Regions from separate parts of the Peribacillus sp. Hz7 genome, predicted to be linked through region 1. Evidence: riboswitches for the same ligand, from Rfam matches in the RefSeq annotation. Region 1 holds a riboswitch; each other region holds the start of a gene.
The links. Region 1 has a riboswitch for thiamine pyrophosphate ahead of thiC (phosphomethylpyrimidine synthase ThiC). Riboswitches for the same ligand answer to the same signal wherever they lie in the genome.
Positions count from the first base shown of each region.

Region 2: it holds a riboswitch for thiamine pyrophosphate, as region 1 does, so the genes downstream of both, thiM (hydroxyethylthiazole kinase) here and thiC (phosphomethylpyrimidine synthase ThiC) in region 1, are expected to answer to the same signal.
Region 3: it holds a riboswitch for thiamine pyrophosphate, as region 1 does, so the genes downstream of both, thiT (energy-coupled thiamine transporter ThiT) here and thiC (phosphomethylpyrimidine synthase ThiC) in region 1, are expected to answer to the same signal.
Region 4: it holds a riboswitch for thiamine pyrophosphate, as region 1 does, so the genes downstream of both, ACE199_RS04420 (LuxE/PaaK family acyltransferase) here and thiC (phosphomethylpyrimidine synthase ThiC) in region 1, are expected to answer to the same signal.

Region 1 is NZ_JBHHJV010000011.1:61,967-65,916, reverse strand. Features, by position in the region: gene ACE199_RS15225 (branched-chain amino acid ABC transporter permease) at 1-212, shown strand, start outside; gene ACE199_RS15220 (branched-chain amino acid ABC transporter permease) at 217-1,224, shown strand; gene ACE199_RS15215 (hypothetical protein) at 1,226-1,405, shown strand; gene phaZ (intracellular short-chain-length polyhydroxyalkanoate depolymerase) at 1,460-2,353, shown strand; TPP riboswitch at 2,421-2,535, shown strand; gene thiC (phosphomethylpyrimidine synthase ThiC) at 2,656-3,950, shown strand, end outside.
Region 2 is NZ_JBHHJV010000002.1:28,615-32,564, forward strand. Features, by position in the region: gene ACE199_RS03745 (peptidase) at 1-548, opposite strand, end outside; gene ACE199_RS03750 (3-oxoacid CoA-transferase subunit B) at 563-1,228, opposite strand; gene ACE199_RS03755 (CoA transferase subunit A) at 1,195-1,908, opposite strand; TPP riboswitch at 2,318-2,428, shown strand; gene thiM (hydroxyethylthiazole kinase) at 2,521-3,339, shown strand; gene thiE (thiamine phosphate synthase) at 3,326-3,950, shown strand, end outside.
Region 3 is NZ_JBHHJV010000004.1:249,322-253,271, forward strand. Features, by position in the region: gene guaC (GMP reductase) at 1-936, shown strand, start outside; gene thiT (energy-coupled thiamine transporter ThiT) at 1,145-1,720, opposite strand; TPP riboswitch at 1,826-1,928, opposite strand; gene ACE199_RS08790 (cation diffusion facilitator family transporter) at 2,162-3,040, shown strand; gene ACE199_RS08795 (ATP-binding protein) at 3,418-3,950, shown strand, end outside.
Region 4 is NZ_JBHHJV010000002.1:180,277-184,226, reverse strand. Features, by position in the region: gene proB (glutamate 5-kinase) at 1-460, shown strand, start outside; gene ACE199_RS04425 (glutamate-5-semialdehyde dehydrogenase) at 482-1,729, shown strand; TPP riboswitch at 1,836-1,945, shown strand; gene ACE199_RS04420 (LuxE/PaaK family acyltransferase) at 2,030-3,118, shown strand; gene ACE199_RS04415 (acyl-CoA reductase) at 3,115-3,950, shown strand, end outside.

The DNA.
Region 1 (3,950 bases):
TGGGGATGGAATATGCGATTCTTGCTTTTATCGTCGTTGTCATTGGCGGGATGGGGAATATTACAGGTTCCATCTTAGCAGCTACGCTTGTTGGACTTATTGGTTCCTTTATGGCTTATTATGTCCCAGAGCTTTCGCTAGCCGTTAATATGCTGATTATGGCTGTTGTTTTACTAGTTAGGCCGCAAGGATTGTTTGCGCTAAAGGGGTGATGAGGTGAGAAGGAATAGATTTACTGATAAAGAGTCTCTGCTATTTTTGATTATAGGTATCGCTTTATTCGTATTTCCGTTTATTTATGAAGATCGAAGCATGTTAATCCTTTTTACACAAATTTTTATCTTTGCGATTTTTGCGATGAGCTATGATATTTTACTTGGTTTTACCGGCATTGTTTCTTTTGGGCATGCAATGTTTTTTGGCATTGGAGCTTACTGTGTGAGCGTTATGTTAAAGCATTATGAACCAACGATGCTTCTTGTTACTGGGGCGATTATTTTGGGTGTTTTGTTTTCTTTAATCATCAGTTTTGTTGTAGGGTTGATGACGCTTCGTTTAAAAAGTCATTATTATGCGATGTTGACGCTGGCTCTTGCTGGTCTATTTCTTGTCGCTGCAGAAAAATGGAGGACCCTTACGTATGGAAATGATGGATTTACGTTTCGAGTTCCTGAGTTTTTCCATAATCGACTTCACTTTTATCTTGTTTGTCTTGTGCTGATGATCATTGTCTATTTTGGATTAAAACGATTTATCCAGTCTCCATTAGGAAGAATATTGCTAGCTATTAAGGATAATGAACAACGGGCAGAATCGCTTGGCTATCAAGTTTTGCATTATAAAATCATTGCTAGTATCGTAGCTGGCGGAATTGCGAGTTTAAGTGGTTCTTTATATGCGTTATCGCTGCGTTTTGTCAATACGAGTGTATTTACGATGGACATTACGCTGGATGCTTTATTAATGACGATTATTGGTGGAGTGGGTACACTAATCGGCCCTGTTTTAGGGGCGGCTATTATTGAATTGGCTCACCATTGGCTGACAGGACTTGCAAAGGTGCATTGGATTTTTGAGCGTTGGCTTATTTTGTTTGGCATTGTGTATATCCTTGCAGTAATGTTCTTTCCAAATGGGATTGTCGGTAGTGTCCGAAAGCTTGTTGCAAAAAAAGGAAAGAAGGAAGATGTGTCGACTTCAGAGAATATAGTGAAGGAGGGGTGAGATGAGCGGGCAAACAATCGTTTCATTTATCTTTCGCTTCCATCTCGCAAACACGGAAACGTTGACAGAAGAGAAGCAGTGGAGGATTAAAGTGACTCATATTCAAGACGATGATGAAATGACCTTCGAAAATCTAGATGATGCCGTAAATTTTGTAAGACAATCTCTTACGAAACGATAGAGAAAAGAAGTCGAGGGGGGTATTTAGCAAATAGTAGATGAGGAGATGAAGTGAATGAATAAAGTGGGAGTGGAACTGAAAAGAACGACTTTAGCAAATGGAGAAACATTAGGATACCGTGAAAGGGCAGGCGGAGATAAAGTGTTACTTCTTGTTCATGGAAATATGACCTCTTCTAAGCATTGGGATCTTTTAATTGATGTTATTCCTTCCTCTTATAAAATATTAGCTGTGGATTTACGAGGTTTCGGTCATTCGACGTATATACGTTCGGTTGAAAGCATCAAAGATTTTTCAGATGATCTCAAACTGTTTGTTGATCAGTTACAGCTGTCCAAGTTTAGTATGATTGGCTGGTCGACTGGTGGTGCAGTTGCAATGCAGTTTTGTGCGGATTATCCAGGGCTATGCGAGCAATTAATTTTATTAGCCTCTGTTTCAACGAGGGGCTATCCAACGTTTGGAAGCCCGGACTTGACGAAGCGACTGCAAACACAGGAAGAAGTCAGAAATGATGCTAAGACAATGACTGTACAACAAGCGTATGATACGAATAATCGAGACTTTTTGAAGTCTGTGTGGAATACTTTAATTTATACAAAGAAGCAGCCTGATGACAGGAAGTATGAGGAATATGTGGACGATATGCTTACACAGCGCAATCTTGCTGAAGTCTATCATACTTTAAATATTTTTAATATAAGTGATCAACATAATGGATTGCTTCAAGGTAGAAATCAAGTGAGGGATATTCAAATACCTGTCCTTATATTACGAGGAAGTGATGATTTAGTGATTTCTAAACAAATGGCCGATGAAATCATGGAAGATTTTCATGGCCGAGCGGTTTTTAAAGAATTGGCGGCTTGTGGTCATTCTCCATTAATCGATAATCTGGATTTGTTATGTAATGAAATTGTTCAGTTTTTAGACAATAAGGCTCAATAGACAAAATTTCCAATATTCTCTTTACATGTCTATGAATTTATTTTATAGTGTAGTAGAAAAGTTAATATTTTCATACTAGGGGTGTCCAATAAGTTGGGCTGAGAGAGAGACACGATAAAGTTTCTTAACCCTCAGGACCTGATCTGGCTCATACCAGCGTGGGGAAGTTGCTATCTGCTTTTTTTAATGGCTTTGTGCCGTTTAAAAAACTGACTACTACCGGGTTCTGTTTATACAGATCCCGGTTTTTTCATGCCGCTTGGGAATCAGATTTCGTCCTATAACTAAAGGAGGAATTGATGATGAGTGAACAAAAGAACGTCGTAATGACAAGTTTTCCAGCTAGTAAAAAAGTATTTGTAGAAGGATCACAACCAAGTATAAGGGTTCCTTTCCGTGAGATTGAACAGTCTCCAACTGTGACAGCGCGAGGGGAAGAAGTAAATCCGCCTATCCGTGTCTATGATACGAGTGGTCCCTATACGGATCCACAAGTGAAGATTGATATTGAAAAAGGTCTACCATCTGTACGGAGCGAATGGATTCGTGATCGTGAAGATACCGAGGAATATATCGGGCGTGAAATAAAGCCTGAAGACAATGGCTATAAAAATATCGATCAAGGAAAAGAATTTGTATTTCCTGGATTAAAAAGAAAGCCGCTTCGTGCAAAAAAAGGAAAAAATGTGACACAAATGCATTATGCGCGTCAAGGAATCATTACACCTGAAATGGAATACATTGCGCTACGAGAAAATATGGACGCTGAATTTGTTCGTAAAGAAGTAGCGGAAGGTCGAGCAATTATTCCTTCTAACATTAATCACCCAGAAAGTGAACCAATGATTATTGGCCGCAATTTTTTAGTGAAAATCAATGCCAATATCGGTAACTCTGCAGTGACTTCGTCGATTGATGAAGAAGTGGAAAAAATGACGTGGGCTATTCGCTGGGGAGCCGATACAATGATGGATCTCTCTACAGGGAAAAACATTCATACAACACGAGAATGGATTATTCGCAACTGCCCAGTTCCGGTGGGAACAGTCCCAATTTATCAGGCGCTTGAAAAAGTGAATGGTATTGCTGAAGATTTAACATGGGAAGTGTTCCGAGATACATTAATTGAACAAGCGGAACAAGGGGTGGATTACTTTACGATTCATGCGGGAGTACGCCTTCCATATATTCCACTAACAGCGAAACGCACGACTGGCATTGTATCTCGGGGCGGCTCGATTATGGCGCAATGGTGTTTAGCTCATCATCAAGAAAGCTTCTTATATACACATTTTGAAGAAATATGTGAAATTATGAAAGCATACGATGTTGCTTTTTCATTAGGAGATGGGCTTCGTCCGGGTTCGATTGCTGATGCGAATGATGATGCCCAATTTGCAGAGCTCGAAACGCTCGGTGAATTAACGAAAATTGCCTGGAAACATGATGTGCAAGTGATGATTGAAGGACCAGGTCATGTACCGATGCATAAAATTAAAGAAAATATGGATAAGCAATTAGATATTTGTATGGAAGCGCCGTTCTATACGCTTGGGCCATTAACGACTGACATTGCACCAGGCTATGATCATATTAC
Region 2 (3,950 bases), on a different contig from region 1:
TTATACCCTCGTAAAATCGCTGCTAATGTACCAGCACCTCCACTTTCTTCTTCAATCACACTTTGAAATATAAGATCACCCTTTAACGGAATATCTAAAGCCGTAATTGCCTCAATAGCTAATAATAAAGCAACATTTCCACCTTTCATATCAGTCGTTCCTCGCCCGTATACTTTGTTTTCTCTTAAAATCCCGCTATACGGATCGTCATCCCAACGCGCATGATCTCCTTCTGGAACAACATCAATATGACCATTTAAAATCAGAGATTTGCCACCGCCTCTGCCCTTTTTAACAGCAACAAGATTTGGATTTCCTTGAAAATTATGACGATCACAATAAAAATGGTGATGACTGCGTAACGTTTCATCACCAATTTCCCATAAATCTATAGCTAAGCCCAATTCACGGCATTTTTCAACAACGATGGCTTGGGCACCTTCTTCCTGATAACGTTTACTAGGCTCTTGAACAAGCTTTTGTAATAGTTGAATCCCATTTTTTCGATGCTCTTGTAACCATGTTGAGATTTGCTGCTGATAGGCCATTTACATCACACTCCTTATTTTTGTAGGATACGGAGCTGTTCGGCAACATCAAATGAGGCTTCTGTTCGCTTTCGTACTTCCTCTACGGTATATGGTTCATACAAATCAGTTAAGATTAATCCTGTGTCCCTTACCGAAAAAACCCCTAAATCGGTAATGACCATATGGACACATCTTTTTGCCGTTAACGGTAACGTGCATGTTTTAAGTAATTTCGATTGACCGTTTTTATCCGTATGATTCATCAATACAATCACTTTGTTCGCTTTTGCTGCGAGTTCCATCGCGCCCCCCATCCCTGGAACCCTTTTCCCCGGAACAATCCAATTCGCTAAATCACCTGCCTCACTTACTTGCAGCGCCCCTAAAATCGTTACATCAACAAGTCCGCGTCGAATCATTCCAAATGCAACAGCACTATCACAATAAGATGCCCCGCTTTTCACCGTAATCGGATAACCTCCAGCGTTACATAAATGCTCATCCGCCTCTTCATACGGCGGGGAATGGCTGATTCCAACAATTCCATTCTCTGCATGAAACATAACGTTATGACTTTTGGGCAAATAATCTGGAACGAGTGATGGAATGCCAATCCCTAAATTGACAAGCATACCATCAGAAATTTCCTCAGCAGCACGTTTGGCTAATGTTTGTCGAATACCATCTCCCATGCCCATTTCCAATCCACTCCTTTCGATGGAACGATATAATCAACAAATGCCCCCGGAGTCACAATATGATCTGGATTTAAAGCACCAAGCGGTACAATTTCATCTACTTCAACAATCGTGATGGCTCCTGCCATTGCAATAAGAGGATTCGTATTGCGGGCACTTTTATCAAACACTAAATTGCCATACGGGTCACATCGTTTCGCATACACAATTGCAATTTCAGCCGTTAATGCGGGTTCAACAAGATACTTCTTGTTATCTAGTGCTACTACTTGTTTCCCTTGATTAACAAATTCTGCATCTAATCCGATATCTGTTAACACCCCGCCAAGCCCCATCCCCCCTGCTCTAATTCGTTCAACAAGCGTGCCTTGCGGCGAAAACTCAATCTCTAGTTCACCATTCTGCATAAATGCACCGGCGTTTGGATTCGAGCCAATATGAGATACTATCATTTTGCATGCCCTTTTTGCCGTCACAATTTTTCCTATTCCGATATTCGGAAATCCTGCATCATTGCCGATAAGAAGTAAGTTTTGAACGTTTGTTTCTAAAATCAAATTTACTAGCCCTGGCGGCGTGCCGACCCCGCCAAATCCACCGAATAAAATGGATTGATTATCTTTAAATAACGGCTTAACTTGATCATATGTACAAATTTTCCCGAACGTATTTTCTACCATCACATCACCCCTATTAGAATATGAGCCTACTACTGAAAAAATCCTAATACTTTAACAGATTTTTTCCCTCACACTTAACGGGCAGTAAGACCCCCACCTCAAGCGTATGGGAAAACAAAGAAGATAGGCGGGGGACGACTGCCCTCATCTAGCTACGACTCCTAGCCCCTCGAGGTCATAAGATGAAATGCTTGTCTAAACTGAACAGTCGCCTCGCTTTTGTAGTAAAGATTCGATTGGTCAACTAACCATCCGTGATCGATGAAGGAACCCCTCACTTTATTAAACAATATTATTGATAACGTAATTTTGGCTCACACATCTTTCAGAAAAGATGCATAGAGAAAAACTTAATTTAATGAAAGAAGAGTACTCTATATCAAGAAATATGCTAAAATAATAGATAGAATGTAAATAGTAGGGGAGCTTGCACATGTGGGCTGAGAGTAAGCGAAATGTAGCTTTAACCCTTTAACCTGATTTGGATAATGCCAACGTAGGGAATCGAATGTCATAAATGATAGTCTATGAATGCGATGCACCTTTTTGGTATATCGCATTTTTTCATTTCAATTAGTTAGTAGATAAATCAACCAACGGAGGAGTATCTATATGTTTGAAAATATTTTAGAAAATGTAGCTATGCAAACACCTTTAGTACATAATATTACCAATTATGTAACGGTCAACGATGTGGCTAATATTGTCTTGGCCTGCGGCGGATCTCCTATTATGGCAGATGATTTAACCGAAGTAGAGGAAATTACGAGTATTTGCAGCAGTCTCGTCCTTAATATTGGTACGCTCAATGCACGAACCATTCTCTCGATGATTAAAGCAGGGAAAAAAGCAAATGAACTCGGTCTTCCTGTTATTTTAGACCCTGTCGGTGCTGGTGCTTCTAAACTAAGAACAAATATGACGTTTAAACTACTAGAAGAAGTGAAGTTTTCCGTTATTAGAGGCAATATTTCTGAAATTAAAACGATTTACGCAGGAAGTGGATTAACAAAAGGTGTCGATGCGGCTGAAAGTATTGAAGATGAAAATATAAATGAAATTATTCAACTTACAAAAGATTTAAGCATTGGAACAGGTGCTGTTATTGCTACAACAGGCGCTACCGACCTGGTTGTTCACCACGAAAAAGCGTACATCATTAAAAATGGGCACCCAATGATGTCGAAAATCACCGGATCAGGTTGTATGCTCTCTGCTGTAATCGGTGCTTATTGTGGAGCCAATCCAGAGCAACTAATAGATAGCACAGCCGCAGCTGTCTGTGCAATGGGACTTAGCGGCGAACTTGCTTATCAAAAAACAATAGCTACAGGTGGAGGCACTTCAAGCTTTAGAACGCACTTCATTGATTATGTAAGTAAACTTGATTCTTCTCTATTAAAGGAGGGCATGAAAATTGAAAGTAGATAAACAATCTATGCTTTTGTATGCCGTAACAGATAGAGCTTGGCTTGGAGAACAGTCTTTAGCTGAACAAGTAGAACAAACGATTCAAGGCGGGGCAACATTTATTCAGTTACGTGAAAAGAATCTACCTTATGAGGACTTTTTAAAAGAAGCACAGCAAATAAAAAAAATAACAGACGCTTATAACGTTCCATTTGTCATCAATGATAATGTAGAAGTCGCCATTGCATGCGCTGCTGATGGGATTCACATTGGACAAGACGATATGGATCTATCAACAGCAAGAAATATAATTGGTGATGACAAAATACTTGGTGTATCGGTTCAAACCGTTGAACAAGCCCGTCTAGCTGAAAAAGGTGGAGCAGATTATGTAGGTGTAGGTGCTGTTTTTACGACTTCAACGAAACTCGATGCTACTGCACTACCCTTGCGTACTTTAGAGGCTATTTGTCAAAGTGTTTCCATTCCTGTCGTTGCAATTGGTGGAATTAATGAAAAAAACATTTTACAACTAAGCGGCAGCGGTATTGATGGAGTTGCTGTTGTTTCAGCGATTTTTGCTAAACAAGATATCAAAAAAGCAAGCCAGGAACTGCTTGCTCTCTCAAAGC
Region 3 (3,950 bases), on a different contig from region 1:
TGTATAGTACAGAGCCGTTCTGAATGTGATACAACGGTAACTTTAGGGAAACATACATTTAAGTTACCTGTAGTACCTGCCAATATGCAGACTATTATAGATGAAAAGATTGCTATTTACTTAGCAGAAAATGGCTACTTTTATGTGATGCATCGCTTCGAACCAGAGAAGCGAGTATCTTTTATTAAAGATATGCAATCACGAGGATTAATCGCATCGATTAGCGTTGGAGTTAAAGATGAAGAGTATGAATTTATCCAACAATTAGCAGAGGAACAGCTTGTACCTGAATACATTACAATTGATATTGCACACGGTCATTCGAATGCAGTCATAGAGATGATTCAACATATTAAAAAATACTTACCTGATAGTTTTGTGATTGCTGGAAATGTAGGCACTCCAGAAGCCGTAAGAGAATTAGAGCATGCTGGTGCGGATGCGACAAAAGTAGGCATCGGGCCAGGAAAGGTATGTATTACAAAAATTAAAACCGGATTTGGAACAGGTGGTTGGCAATTAGCTGCACTGCGTTGGTGTGCAAAGGCAGCAAGCAAGCCGATTATTGCTGACGGAGGAATTCGTACACACGGCGATATCGCTAAATCGATTAGATTTGGTGCAACTATGGTCATGATTGGTTCATTATTTGCTGGACATGAAGAATCACCAGGAGAAACGTTTGAGAAAGATGGAAAACTCTATAAAGAATACTTTGGTTCTGCTTCAGAATTTCAAAAAGGCGAAAAGAAAAACGTAGAAGGCAAGAAAATGTTCGTCGAGCACAAAGGTTCTTTGCAAGATACATTAACAGAAATGGAGCAAGATCTTCAGTCCTCTATCTCTTATGCAGGTGGAAATAAGTTAGAAGCAATCCGCAATGTAGATTACGTTATCGTTAAAAACTCTATCTTTAACGGTGATAAAGTGTATTAAAAGCTTTTAAGCACCCTGGATAGTCAACCATATCCATAGGATTTTTTCATACCAAGCTGAGCGAGAGACTTTCATACTTGCTCAGCTTTTTTCATAGATTAATTTACGGCTCATTTAAGCCGCAAATCAAATGGAACAACCATATTCACGAACACTTAAAAATTAAACGATAGAAAAAGCCGGACCTATAACAGATCCGACTGAAGATTTAATACGCTTTTCTCATTAATACATTTCTTGCCGTTGAATAAAGCATGGCCACGATAATAGCAGATAGTACAAAGCATCCTAGCATATACGTACCATTATAAACGAGCGAGTAAAGCGCGACTGGTTGGCCTGGCGGCGCATACTCTCCATAAAGAATAATACCAGAAGCAAAATGACATAAAAATCGTAAAAAGCTTCCTAACAACACTCCGCTTATAATGTAAAAGTTAGCTTTCGAATAGTTTCCTTCCCTTAAGCTCACATTTACCTTATTCACATATACACCAGCGAACCCTACGACTCCAAAAGCTAAGAAATAATCTATAATCCATGAAGCAAAATGATAAGGAATGGCTCCCGTTATAATTTGCAATCCTCCTAATAAAACTCCAGTAAGGACTCCGCCTTTAACTCCCCAACGAAAGGCCATTAAAAAAACAGGAACCATCGCAAGGGAAATAGAACCTCCTTGCGGCCAAAACCTTCCCATAATCGCACCTGATACAAAATCAAGCAGCAACGCCAAAGCCGCAAAAATAGCTACTTCCACTAAAAATAGTGTTTTGTTATTCATTGTACTTCCTCCTTCTCCTAATTAGAGAAGCGAGATGAGCTGCCCGAATTGCTTTTTCCAAACAAAAAAGCAATACTAGGGCGGTAATGGATGGCCCGTATTGCTTTATATCCAAAACCACATCCCTACGCTAGCATTAACTAACAGGTTCATAGGGTCAGAACTCATTCGCTCACTCTCAGCCTCTTCGGCTCCCCTTGTGGACGTATTTAATTTTTATCCTAGGTTAGAATATACTACTAGTTTGCTCATAAAACAAGTACTAATCTTCTCTTCCTTCCTAATTAAGGATGTATTTTTAGCTGTGACCAACTTATTTTTGGCCCTACAATACAAATGCAAAGATACAATTTAAATGGATGAAGGAGACATTGTTTCTATAGACCCACTACGGTTTCATCTGATATCGTTAATACGCAAGTTTGCAATGGGGGTACAATTATGCATACAGATCAAAATTCTATTTCAGCTGAAAGAGGGGCTTATATTAGCATCCTTGCTTACATATTTTTATCAGCCCTGAAATTAACGGTGGGCTATTTCGGTCACTCCAAAGGTTTATGGGCAGATGGATTAAATAATGCGACGGATATTGTCGCTTCGGTTGCCGTATTAATTGGATTAAAAATTTCAAAAATCCCGCCAGATAAAAATCATGCATATGGCCATTTGCGTGCAGAAACAATTGCTTCTTTAATCGCTGCTTTTATCATGATTACGGTCGGTATTGATGTCATTACCGGTGCTATTGAAGATTTTTTTACAGAAGATACGCAATCACCTAACATCTTGACAGCGGTTACAGCATTATTCTCCGCGGTATTTATGTACGTTATTTATCGTTATAATGCAGCGCTTAGTCGAAAAATAAATAGTGCTTCCATTTATGCGGTTGCACAAGATAATCGATCGGATGCGCTCGTTAGTGTAGGTGCTTTAGTTGGAATTTTAGGAACCTATATCGGCATCGCATGGCTCGATGGAGTCGCTGCTATCGTTGTCGGAATTATTATTTGTAAAACAGCTGTCGAGATTTTCCTAGACGCTTCCCACTCCTTAACAGATGGATTTGATGAAGAGTTATTACAAAAAATTGGCGTGACCATTTCAAAAACAGAAGGCGTTAAGGAAATGAGCGAAATTAAAGCTCGTATGCACGGAAATGAAATTCTTGTTGAAGCAACCGTTCATGTAAACCCGCTTTTAACGGTTATTGAAAGCCATGAAATCACGGTCAAAGTCGAACAAAACTTACTATCGGAACATAATGTTAAATATGCAATCATTCATATAGAACCTTATACGACTTCACAACAGTAACCAACAGCTATTTTGTTGGTTACTTTTTTATTGGCTCTATTATATGACTTTATTGATTACTGGCTTATTATTGAATACAGCCTTTTTACTAGTTATAAAGACACAAAAAAAACGTTTTTTTAGAATTTTTGCATAATTTTCTTTAGAAGTTAAAGGATTTTCGTTTCCTATTAGCGAAATAATTGGCTCTATTATATGACTTTGTTGATTACTGGCTTATTATTGAATACAGCCTTTTTACTAGTTATAAAGATACGAAAAATCGTTTTTTTTAGAATTTTTGCATAATTTTCTTTAGAAGTTAAAGGATTTTCGTTTCCTATTAGCGAAATAGGAATAATCAACGAAAAAATCTTTTCCTGTCAATGGAGGGCGAGATGCTATTTAATAACGCTACAGCAATTGATTTCTTAATGGATCATAAAGATCGTATTATTAGCCAGTGGACGCAATTCTCCCTTTCCGGAGAAAAAGTCGAACATTTTTTCAAACTATTTATAGAAAAAATGAAAAAGCAGCAATCAACGCTTGAAGAGTGTTTAGATTCATTATCGGAAAATATTGCGACAGAACAATTGCTTCAGATTATGAGTATGGAGGAATTCACTAAAACGATTACGGCTGGAAGATCCATTATGATAGAAGAAGTACTTACCTTACATTTAACACCCTGTGATTCACTTCGTCTCATTAACGAAATTAACCGTTCACTCGATCAATTGGTTCAACAGACCATTACTTATTACGCAAAATTACAAACAAAATCGCTAGAAGAACAGTACTATTTCATTAGTCAGACACATAAAGACCGCTTGACTCTGCTCGGTCAAATGACATCTAGCTTTGTTCATGAATTTAGAAATCCATTAACATCCATTATGGGATTTATCCAATTGCTACAATCGGAACA
Region 4 (3,950 bases), on a different contig from region 1:
AGGCGGGATGCAATCGAAATTATTAGCTGCGAAAACAGCACTATCTTTAGGTGTAAAAGTCTTTATTGGTAAAGGAGAAGGCCGTGATAAGCTTCTGCGAATTTTAGCGGGTGACGGTGACGGGACGTATATTGAAAATGACGTGCTTACAACCGTAAATAATAATAAGCAGTGGATTTCAATTCATTCGGAAGTGTCAGGGAAAATCTTCGTTGACGATGGCGCAGAAACAGCCTTAATGTTGAATGGCAGCAGTTTATTGCCTGCCGGTATTTATGACATTCAAGGAGATTTTGAAAAAGGGGACGTTGTTGAAGTGTTTGGTTCAAGTGGATTGCTTGGCCGAGGAGAAGTTCTCTATTCTGTCGATGAGCTGAAACTAGCGATGGGAAAACGGACAGACGAGCTTGTGATGTCAGCAATTGAAGTGATTCATCGAGATAAATGGGTGAAAGCCTAAATTAAAAAGGGGGAGTTAGTAATGAGTGAAGTTATTGTAAGAGGAAAAGCGGCTAAAGCGGCAAGTTATAAAATGAATGGGAAGACGACAGAAGAAAAAAATGAAGCATTAGCAAAAATTGCGGATCAATTATTAGTAGATAAAGATTATTTAATAAGTGAAAATGCAAAAGATTTAGAACAAGGAAAGAAAAATGGTCTGCCTGAATCAACGCTAGATCGCATTATGTTAAACGAAAAGCGTATTGAAGATATGTCAGCGGCTATTCGTTTACTGATTGACTTAAAGGATCCAGTCGGTGAAAGCTTAGAGACCATTGAGAAAGAAAACGGCTTGCTTATTAAAAAAAATCGTGTTCCAATCGGTGTGATTGGTATGATTTATGAAGCGAGACCAAATGTAACGATTGATGCGGCTACATTATCATTAAAAACAGGGAATGCGGTTATTTTACGAGGAAGTTCATCTGCAAGCTACTCTAATCAAGCGCTTGTTGGGTCGATTCATAAGGCATTGGCGCAAACATCTTTACCAGTTGATGCGGTTCAATTAATGGAAGATACAAGCCGTGAAACAGCGAAAGAATTATTTCATTTGAATGAATATTTAGATGTGTTGATTCCACGTGGAGGCAAAAATTTAATTGATACCGTTGTTCGTGAATCGACTGTACCTGTTCTTGAAACGGGCGCTGGTAACTGTCATATTTTTATTGATGAATCAGCTGATTATGAGATGACAGAAAATATTGTAATCAATGGAAAGACACAGCGTCCATCTGTATGTAATGCCATTGAAAGTTTGCTCATTCATGAAAGCTGGTTTACTAAAAATGGGACGGACTTATTAGCAGTTCTTCACGGTAAAGGAATTGAACTATACGGAGATCAAACGGTCTGTACTGCTTTTCCAGAGGCGAAGCAAGCAACAGAAGAAGATTGGGCAACGGAATATTTAGCGCTAAAATTGAGTGTGAAAATTGTGAAGGATGTTATAGAAGCTGTTGAGCATATTAATCAATATGGTACGAATCATTCTGAAGCCATTATCACAACAAATGAGGAAAATGCAGCCATTTTCTTAAATGGAGTCGATGCAGCCGCTGTTTATCATAATGCTTCTACCCGTTTTACTGATGGTTTTGAATTCGGTTACGGTGCTGAAATTGGGATTAGTACGCAAAAGCTTCATGCGCGTGGACCAATGGGATTACCTGCTTTAACATCTACTAAATATTTTATTTATGGACAAGGACAAATTCGTGGATAAGTAGATAGTTGATGAACGAGATTGAGTGAAAACCTGTACGCTACTTCTGGTACAGGTTTTTTTGTGATTGCATTTTGCAAAAAGAAAGGGTATTCTTTGTATAAAAATAGATGATATCGGGAGTCTGTGGAATCAGGCTGAGAGTACGGTTAATCTACCGTAGACCGTTTGAACCTGTTGGGTCATGCCAGCGTAGGGAAGTGATAAGGGGATTACTCTGTATTTTTGCACTTTGCGTACGCAAAGTGCTTTTTTGCGTTATTAGAAAATAAATGGCTACATTGAAAGGAATGGGTAAACATGATGACTCAAAAAGAAATGATTGAATCGACAGTTCAATTTATCAATCGTAATGAATCTTCTGAGGAAGATTTTAATCAGCAGGCTTTACAATTATTTCGCTATCACTATCAATATAACATTCCTTATCGAACTTTTTGTTCTCAAAAAGGAAAAACACCGCGTACTGTGAAAACTTGGAGAGACATCCCGCCAGTACCGATTAATGCTTTTAAAGATGTTACTTTGAGCTGCTGTGATCCGGAGCAAGCGGAAGCGGTTTATATGACAAGTGGTACAACACAAGGAATTAGAGGTAAACATTATCATCCAACATTAGACATATTTGATAGGTCGATGATTAAAAATTTTCAAGAAAGATTTATGGGAAATACCGATAAGATTCGGATGGGAATCTTATTTCCAACAGAACAGGAGATGCCTAATTCTTCTTTAGCTCGTTATTTAAAACTCGCAAAAGAAAGATTTGGGACAGAGGATAGCCGTTATTTTATACAAAATCACGAGCTTGATGTGGAAGGCTTACAGAAAGAGCTGAGGAATGCTGAAGCAATTGGAGAACCTTATGCTCTTTTAGGTGCAAGTTATAGCTTTGTTCACCTTTTAGAAGAACTAGAGCGTGGGAATCAAACTTTTACTCTACCAAAAGGAAGTAAAATTCTTGATACGGGCGGCTTTAAAAAACAATCTAAAGAATTAGAGTTGGATGAGTTTTATCAGTTGCTTTCTACATATTTAGGAGTCAATCGTTCAGCGTGTATCAATATGTACGGCATGACCGAGCTGAGTACACAGCTGTATGACGATGGAAATCAATCTGTGCCTGCTGTTAAGTCAGGACCAAGTTGGATTAAAACGCGAGTGGTAAATCCGTTAACAGGTGAAGAAGTAGCAAAAGGAGAACGCGGCGTTATTGTTCATTGCGATCTTGCTAATATGAATTCTGTTTCTACGATTTTAACAGAAGATGTTGGTGTTGAAGTGGAAGGCGGTTTTCTTTTATTAGGAAGAGTGGAAGGAACAGAAGCAAAGGGCTGTTCGCTAGCGATGGCAGAATTTTTAAAGGCTTCAAAGGGACTGGAGAAATGAGAGAAATCGCTGGATATATTCCGAATATAGGAGAAGAATCATTTGAGACAAAGGTGCTTCTATTCGAAAGAAATCAGGAAACAATAGAAGTGGAGATTCCGATTCTTACAAATGAACAAATGAACAGGTTAATTGACAAGATTAAGCATAGCAGTCGTAAGGTGTTAAAATCTTTTTCTGTTAATGAGTTAATGAATATCATTGATGAAGCGATTCATAGACTTCTAGATCGTGATTCATTTTATCGACAAAAAGCTGAGAAAGTATTGCCCATTGTAACAGGCTATGATGAAGAAATGATAAGACTTGGTTTGACTTCTTATTTAAAAACGTTTCGAAAACATGAACTGCAGCGTTTTCTTGTTGAAGATTTAGGAAATCCATTGTTGTTAGATGATTTTCAACCGAGAGTAAAAGGGGGATTTTCGAAGGCTTTTAGTCCTGATTTAATTACGCATATTTGGTCAGGGAATGTGCCTGGTCTTCCTTTATGGAGCTTTATATCTAGTTTGTTAGTGAAAGCAGGGAATATCGGGAAGGTATCGAGTACTGAGCCATTATTTGCCGGCTGGTTCGCTAAGCTTTTAGTGGAAATAGAACCAAGATTAGCAGATTGCTTTGCCGTTCTTTGGTGGAAGGGTGGCGAAGAGGAGAGAGAACGCTTTATTTTTCAGCAAACAGATATTGTTGTCGGGTATGGGGGCAATGAAGCGATGGAAGCTTTACGAAGTCGGATTCCAATCACTAAAAGGTTTTTACCATTTGGACACAAGCTAAGTTTTGGGATTGTTTCAAAGGCGTCTCTGGATTCTTTTAAAGCTTTGCGGACGGC